Regions from separate parts of the Actinocorallia longicatena genome, predicted to be linked through region 3. Evidence: riboswitches for the same ligand, from Rfam matches in the RefSeq annotation. Region 3 holds a riboswitch; each other region holds the start of a gene.

Region 1 (2,254 bases), on a different contig from region 3:
AGTCGATCTGCTCCTCGTTGGCGTCGAGGTCGAGGAAGAGGGCGTAGACCTCGTCGATGACCTCGTCGATGCGGGAGTCCGGGCGGTCGACCTTGTTGATCACCAGGATGACCGGGAGGTTCGAGGCGAAGGCCTTGCGGAGCACGAACCGGGTCTGGGGCAGCGGCCCCTCGGAGGCGTCCACCAGCAGCACGACGCCGTCGACCATGGACAGGCCGCGCTCGACCTCACCGCCGAAGTCGGCGTGGCCGGGCGTGTCGATGATGTTGAGGAGCATTCCGTTGTGACGGACCGCGGTGTTCTTCGCGAGAATGGTGATGCCCTTCTCGCGCTCGAGGTCGTTGGAGTCCATGACGCGGTCGTCGACCGACTGGTTGTCTCGGAAGGCGCCCGACTGCCAGAGCATGGCGTCGACGAGGGTCGTCTTTCCGTGGTCGACGTGGGCGACGATCGCGACATTGCGCAGGTCATCACGGGTGGCGATGGGCATGAAAGTCCGGCTTCCGTTTCGTGTCGGATTCCGCCGCGCCTCGTGATCTCCGATACGGATACGGACCTTGGCGGCGTGAAAAGAGCGTGTGTACACCCGATTCTAGTCGGTCGGGGGCATGGCCACTGACCACAGGCTCAGTTTGGCATCTCTTGACCAGTTGCATACGTTTCGTCCCGTTCCGGTCGCTGCGTGACCGGGATCGCCGAGTCCCCGCACGGTGCGGGGAGCCGGGGAACCACTTCCCCCCGGGGTGAATCCGCTGGTCCGCCGGCGGTAGGGCGACTCTTCGGCCCGAACCCGTCAGCTAACCCGGTAGGCGTCGATGAGAGGAAACCCGTGAAGGGTGCCCGTTTCATGCTGGCCGCCTCCGTGGCGGCCGGCCTCAGCCTGACGGCCATGAATCCCGCGGCCCATGCCGCCGCGGCCCCCACCTCCGAGAGCCTGCAGAAGCAGCTCGACGATCTGACGGCGCAGGCGGAAAGCCTGGCCGAACTCCTGAAGAAGAACGAGGCGGACGCCGCCTCCGCCCAGCAGGACGCCTCCCTCAGCACGATCGGCCTCACCGGCCTCCGCAGCCAGGTCAGCGCCCTGGAACCGCAGGTCAAGGCGGCCAAGGACCGGATCTCGACCCTGGACAAGATCTCCGGCTGGTTCGGCGGGAACTCCGACACCGAGCGGGCCGACGAGCTCTCCGGCGAGCTCGACGACGTCAGGGCCCAGACCGCGACGGCCGAGACCGAGGCCGCCGCCGCGACCCGCAGGGCCGCTGACGCCGCGACGGCCGTCACCACGGTGAGGACCGAGGCCGCGACCGTCAGCACGAAGATCACGACGGTGAAGACCCGGCTCAAGCGGTTCTACACGGTCGGCGGAGTGACGATCTTCGGCGACGGCGTCGCCGCCAAGGCCACCCGCGAGGCCCTCCGCCAGCTCGGCAAGCCCTACGTGTGGGGCGCCGCGGGACCCTCCTCCTTCGACTGCTCCGGCCTCGCCGTCTGGTCCTACGCCAAGGCGGGCAAGCCGGGCCTCGACCACTACACGGGAGCCCTCTGGGACGCCGGGAAGAAGGTCGGCGCCGCCGACCTCCAGCCGGGCGACCTGGTCTTCTTCCATCCCGACCACCACCACATGGGCCTGTACATCGGCGACGGGAAGTTCGTCCACGCGCCGAGCTCCGGCGACGTGGTGAAAATCACCAAGCTCTCCGAGCGCGACGACTACAGCGGCGCCGTGCGCCTGTAAGCGACACGGCCCCCTCCGGAAGGTCTCCGGAGGGGGCCGTTGCGGTTCACCGCTTAGGGCGATGGTCACCCTGTGTCAGCGGTTCGGGTCGATGATCAGCGCCCGATGTAGGTGTTGGCTGCCGGGAGAACGGTGCCGAACGCACCACCGGCCGCGAGCAGTGCCGCGGCGAGATCGCGCTGGCTGAGGTAGGTGAGAGCGGCCACGGTGACGGCGGCCATGAAGGCCGTCAGGAAGATCACCGCTGCACGCAGTGGCACCAGAGTCTGCTCGTTCATGAGAGACACCTCCTTGATCACGTAACGCTTGGTGATCAGAGTGCACCCAACGCGGCCGATATCTAAGCGTGACGCGGTAACGATTTCGGCACATGCCGTAACCAATGCGGACCGTCCCGTTTCAACTACTGAGAGTAACGAGACAGATAAGGGCGAACGGCTTCGACCACGGGCAGATCGCCCGGAAGCCAGGCGACGTCCAGCAACGCGCCGTCATCGAGCCAGCGGAGCTCGGAGTGTT
Region 2 (2,254 bases), on a different contig from region 3:
GACCTCCGGGCCAGCAGGGCGTCCAGCGCGGCGGGGTCGGCGGCGGGCGCGGCGGCCGGGCGCGGGCGCTCCGCGGCGCAGGCGGCGACGGCCAGCACCGCGGCCGCGGCGAGCAGGCGGCGGCGGGAGAAGGCCGAGTGCCCCGGCGGGTTGGCTGCCATGAGCAGCGATCCTACGACCGCCCGCGCGATGGTCGGCCGCCGCCCGGACCGGCGCAAGCCGGACATGAGGAGGCGAGGCCCCCGCCGGGGGGCAGGCGGGGCCGTCGCGGGTCGGTCTCCGCGGGTCAGGAGGCCTTGTAGTCCGGGTAGCCGTAGCCGACGATCTGGCCGGCGCTGCGGGTCTTGAGCTGCACCCGGTTGCCGGTGTTGCCCTCGATCGTGTTGATCTTGCCGTTCGAGGTGCCGGTCACGATGCCGACGTGCTCGATGGCGTCGAGGCTCTTGGAGCCGCCCCAGTCGAAGAAGACGATGGCGCCGGCCTTGGGGGTCGTGCCCCACTTGCCGTTGGCCTTGAACCACTTGGCGTGGGCGACGGTCCAGGCGTCCTGGCCGACGATGCTCTGGGCGCCGACCTCGCTCGCCGTCCAGGAGACGAACATGTCGCACCAGCTGGCCTTGAGGTAGCCCTTGCGGTCGCCGCCGTCGCGGGCGATGGTCTCGGCGGCGCGGGAGGTCTTGGAGTACCAGTGGGCGAACTTGGTCTCGCCCTTGCCGTCCTCCTTCTGGCCGAGCTGCGACTTCGCCTTGGCGATCATCTGGGCCGCGGTGACCTCGGCGGCCTTCTGCGCGGCGGGGGCGGCGGCCTTGGCGCCGGGCTTCACCACGGTGCCGGCGGGCTTGCCCGCGGTGGTCATGCTGCCGGTCTCGGGGACGGGCATCTGCGGCAGGGCCGCGGCCTTGGCCGCGAGGGCCGGCTGGGCGGGGGTGTCCGCGTGGGCGGACATCGCGAAGGTGCTGGCGAGGGCGGCGCCGGCGACGAGACCGCCGGTGATCTTCAGCGACAGGTGGGCGTGCTTACGGTGACGTCCGGACATGCGTTTGACTCCTGGTTTCCATGCCGCCTACCGGGTTAGCTGACGGATTCGGGCCTGGAAAAGCCCTACGGAGAGGAGGCGGAAGGTTCCGGCCTCGGTCTCCGATTCACCCCGTGTCCTGGACGCCCTGCGTCCGGACGAGTGGGTCCCCGGCTCCGCTTGATGCGGACTCGGCGGGAGGACGGCCCCTGAGGGGTCGCGTCCCGCGGTCAGTTAGAGAAAAGTCGATCGGGGGCGCCGGGCACGGAAATGCCGGAGGGTTGTGGCATTTCCGCGCCCGGAGCCTGCACGGGCGGTCTAGAAGGGGCGGACCGCGCCGTTGAACGAGCGCTTGCGGTACTTGTCGAGCAGCACCTGGCGAACATGGTCACCCGTACGAGGCGAGTGGATCATGTAGACCTTCTTGCCGACGACCTTGGAGACAAGGCCGACGTGGCTGCGGCCGCCGTAGAAGAACACCAGGTCGCCAGGGGCGAGGTTCTTCCACGAGACCTTGTTGTGAACGGCGCGGTAGATGGAACCGGTCGTCCGGGGCAGCTTCACGCCCGCCTTGCGGTAGGCGTAACCGACGAGCCCGGAGCAGTCGAAGGAGTTGGGGCCGGCCGCACCGTAGCGGTAGGGCTTGCCCTTCTTCTTCTTCGCCACGGCGATCGCCTTGAAGGCGGTCTTCTGCCGCTGCGACCAGGACTTCTTCTTCTTGACCTTCTTGACCTTCGTCACCGCGGCGGTCTTTTCGACCGTCGCCGCCTGCGCCTGCGCCGGAACGGCGATGGCGGGCGTGAGCACCGCGGACGCGGCGAGCAGGCCGGTGGCCAGCTTGACGCGACGTGAGCGGTCAGACGAGGGCAGGCGGATGCCAAGGTTGCGAGACAGGGGAATCTCCTTCTTCCTTGCGCCTACCGGGTTAGCTGACGGGTTCGGACCGGAAGTTCGTCCTACGGCCACCCATCGCGGTGAGCGCCGACTCCATGTCGAGTCACGAGCGCTCAGCTGCCGGGCGGCCGATTCACCCCGGGGTTCCGCGGGCATGGCTCACACCGTTTGGGGGCGATGTGGGGTGCTCACGGGGATTGGGTCCCCGGCTCCGCTCCCTTTCGTCAGGGAGTGGACTCGGCGCTGTCGCTTCGACCCGAGGGCGTGATGAGGCCCAGACGGAACCCCTTGTGGTTCCGTCGCAGTCGAGCGACTACGGGTTTTGTTGTGTGATGCCGACCTTCG
Region 3 (2,254 bases):
GCCGCGGCGGCGGGGCCTGGCCGGGGCCGTAGCCGCCCTGAGCGCCCTGTCCCGCGCCGTAGCCGCCCTGGGCGGGACCGTACCCGCCCTGCCCCTGCGCGGGGCCGGGGCCGCCCTGTCCCTGCCGCTGGGGCGGACGTCCGCCCTGGGCCGGCTGCGGGGGCCCGTAACCCGGACGGCCGCCCTGTGCGGGCCCCTGGCCACCGGGGCCATAACCGGGACGGCCGCCCTGATGCGGATTTCCTGAAGGGGGCCCGTAACCGCCGCCCTGTCCGGGGCCGTACGGGTTGGGGGGTTGGCTCATCTAAGTCATTCCTCCAAGCGCAGCAACATGCGCGTGTTGCCGAGCGTGTTCGGCTTCACCCGGTCCAGATCCAGGAACTCCGCGACGCCGTCGTCATAGGAACGCAGCAACTCCTCGTAGACGACCGGGGCCACTGGTGCGCCCTGGATCTCGCGGAAGCCGTGCCGTGCGAAGAACTCCACCTCGAAGGTAAGGCAGAAAACGCGCCGAACACCCAGTTCCCTGGCGGCCTTCAGAAGTTGGTCCACGATCTGGTGACCGATACCCATGCCGCGGCATTCCGGGGCGAGGGCCACCGTGCGCACCTCGGCGAGGTCCTCCCACATGACATGAAGCGCACCGCAACCGACGACGCCGCCGAACTCGGGCGCGTCGGCCACCCAGAACTCCTGCATGTCCTCATAGAGCTGCACCGTCGACTTCTGCAACAGGCGCCGCCCCGGACCCCCGTAGGTGTCGACGAGGCGCCGTATCGCGCGGACATCGGCCGTCCTGGCCCGCCGGATCGTCAACTCCATAGTGGGTTGAGACTAGTGCGTCCAGAGGCCCTTTGCGATGAGTCCCAATAGCCCCGGGGTCACCACCGATCACGAGAAGGTCGCGTTTACGATACCGAACGATCACCCAGCGTGCTTGACCTGCGGATTCGCGCGTTCTGGTTGGCATCGTCGACGGACTTCGTTAGTCTCTCGCGCTAGTCGGCAGTTGAATCCTGGCCTCGCCTGAGACCCGGCACCCGCCGATCCGCCGAATCCCTGCGGGCGCAGCCAGCGCCGCGGGAACCGGGGACCCACCAGATGATGGGGTGAGTCCGCGTGGACCCGGAGGACCCTCAGTCCTCTCGACCGGGCACCGGTAGGGCTTCTCCGGCCCGAACCCGACAGCTAACCCGGTAGGCGGCCGAGGAGAGGAATTCCGTGAAGCACGTCCGCAGTCGCCTGCTGTGCGCCGCACTCGCAGTCGCCGTCGCGTTCCCGGGGGCGGCTCATGCCGATCCCGATCCGATGAAGCAGATCGAGAAGATCGCCGACGACCTCGAGCAGATCAACGAGCAGCTGAACGGCCTGACCGTCAAGCTCAAGCAGGCCAAGCGCGCCGCGAAGGTCGCCCAGGAGAACGCCGACAGGCAGCAGAAGAACCTCGACGCCGTCTCCGAGCGCGTCAGCGGTCTCGCCGCCAGCACCTACATGATGGGCGGGGCCGACCAGACCGTCGCCTTCGCCACCGCGCGGGACCCGCAGACGTTCCTGGACCAGACCGCGACGCTCAGCTACTTCGCCGCGCAGGACGGGACCAAGGTCCTCGCCCTCGTCAACGCCATGCAGTCCGCCCAGCGGACCAAGAAGGCGGCCGACGAGCGCGCCCGCGAGGTCGTCAAGCTCACCGGTGACCTCAAGGCCAAGAAGAAGACGCTCGACGACGAGTACTCGAAGATCCGCGACAAGATCGTCAAGAAGGATCCCGAGAAGATCAAGAACATCCCTCTCGTCGAGGGATCGGGCAAGGCCGCCGAGGCCCTGCGCTTCGCGATGAAGCAGCTCGGCAAGCCCTACGTGTGGGGGGCCGACGGCCCCAACTCCTTCGACTGCTCGGGCCTCACGATGTGGGCCTACGCCCAGGTCGGCATCAACCTGCCGCACTTCACGGGCAGCCAGTGGAACGCGGGGACGCACGTCAACCGCGACCAGCTCCAGCCCGGTGACCTGGTCTTCTTCTACAGCGACCTGCACCACGTCGGCATGTACGTCGGCAACGGCATGATGCTGCACGCACCGCAGACCGGCGACGTCGTGAAGATCGCGCCGATGGGCAACCGTCCCTTCGCCGGCGGCGTCCGCATCGCCTGACGGCGTTCCGGACAGGACGGCGTTCCGAACAAAGCCTGACCGCTGGTGCCCGGCCGATGATCCGGCCGGACGCCAGCGGTCAGGGTCCGCTGCGGTCTTCTCT

The links. A riboswitch is a leader RNA that binds a small molecule or an ion and turns the genes downstream of it on or off. The one in region 3 is predicted to bind cyclic di-AMP.
Region 1: it holds a riboswitch for cyclic di-AMP, as region 3 does, so the genes downstream of both, ABD785_RS06135 (NlpC/P60 family protein) here and ABD785_RS36405 (C40 family peptidase) in region 3, are expected to answer to the same signal.
Region 2: it holds a riboswitch for cyclic di-AMP, as region 3 does, so the genes downstream of both, ABD785_RS18880 (CHAP domain-containing protein) here and ABD785_RS36405 (C40 family peptidase) in region 3, are expected to answer to the same signal.

The regions. Positions count from the first base shown of each region.
Region 1 covers NZ_BAAAUV010000003.1:93,689-95,942, forward strand. Annotated here, with positions in the region: gene typA (translational GTPase TypA) at 1-490, opposite strand, end outside; cyclic di-AMP (ydaO/yuaA leader) riboswitch at 684-827, shown strand; gene ABD785_RS06135 (NlpC/P60 family protein) at 830-1,735, shown strand; gene ABD785_RS06140 (hypothetical protein) at 1,831-2,013, opposite strand; gene ABD785_RS06145 ((deoxy)nucleoside triphosphate pyrophosphohydrolase) at 2,139-2,254, opposite strand, start outside.
Region 2 covers NZ_BAAAUV010000008.1:215,657-217,910, reverse strand. Annotated here, with positions in the region: gene ABD785_RS18885 (hypothetical protein) at 1-161, opposite strand, end outside; gene ABD785_RS18880 (CHAP domain-containing protein) at 287-1,036, opposite strand; cyclic di-AMP (ydaO/yuaA leader) riboswitch at 1,046-1,222, opposite strand; gene ABD785_RS18875 (C40 family peptidase) at 1,334-1,822, opposite strand; cyclic di-AMP (ydaO/yuaA leader) riboswitch at 1,915-2,162, opposite strand.
Region 3 covers NZ_BAAAUV010000034.1:5,183-7,436, forward strand. Annotated here, with positions in the region: gene ABD785_RS36395 (RDD family protein) at 1-304, opposite strand, end outside; gene ABD785_RS36400 (amino-acid N-acetyltransferase) at 310-822, opposite strand; cyclic di-AMP (ydaO/yuaA leader) riboswitch at 1,040-1,219, shown strand; gene ABD785_RS36405 (C40 family peptidase) at 1,222-2,151, shown strand; gene ABD785_RS36410 (LuxR C-terminal-related transcriptional regulator) at 2,253-2,254, opposite strand, start outside.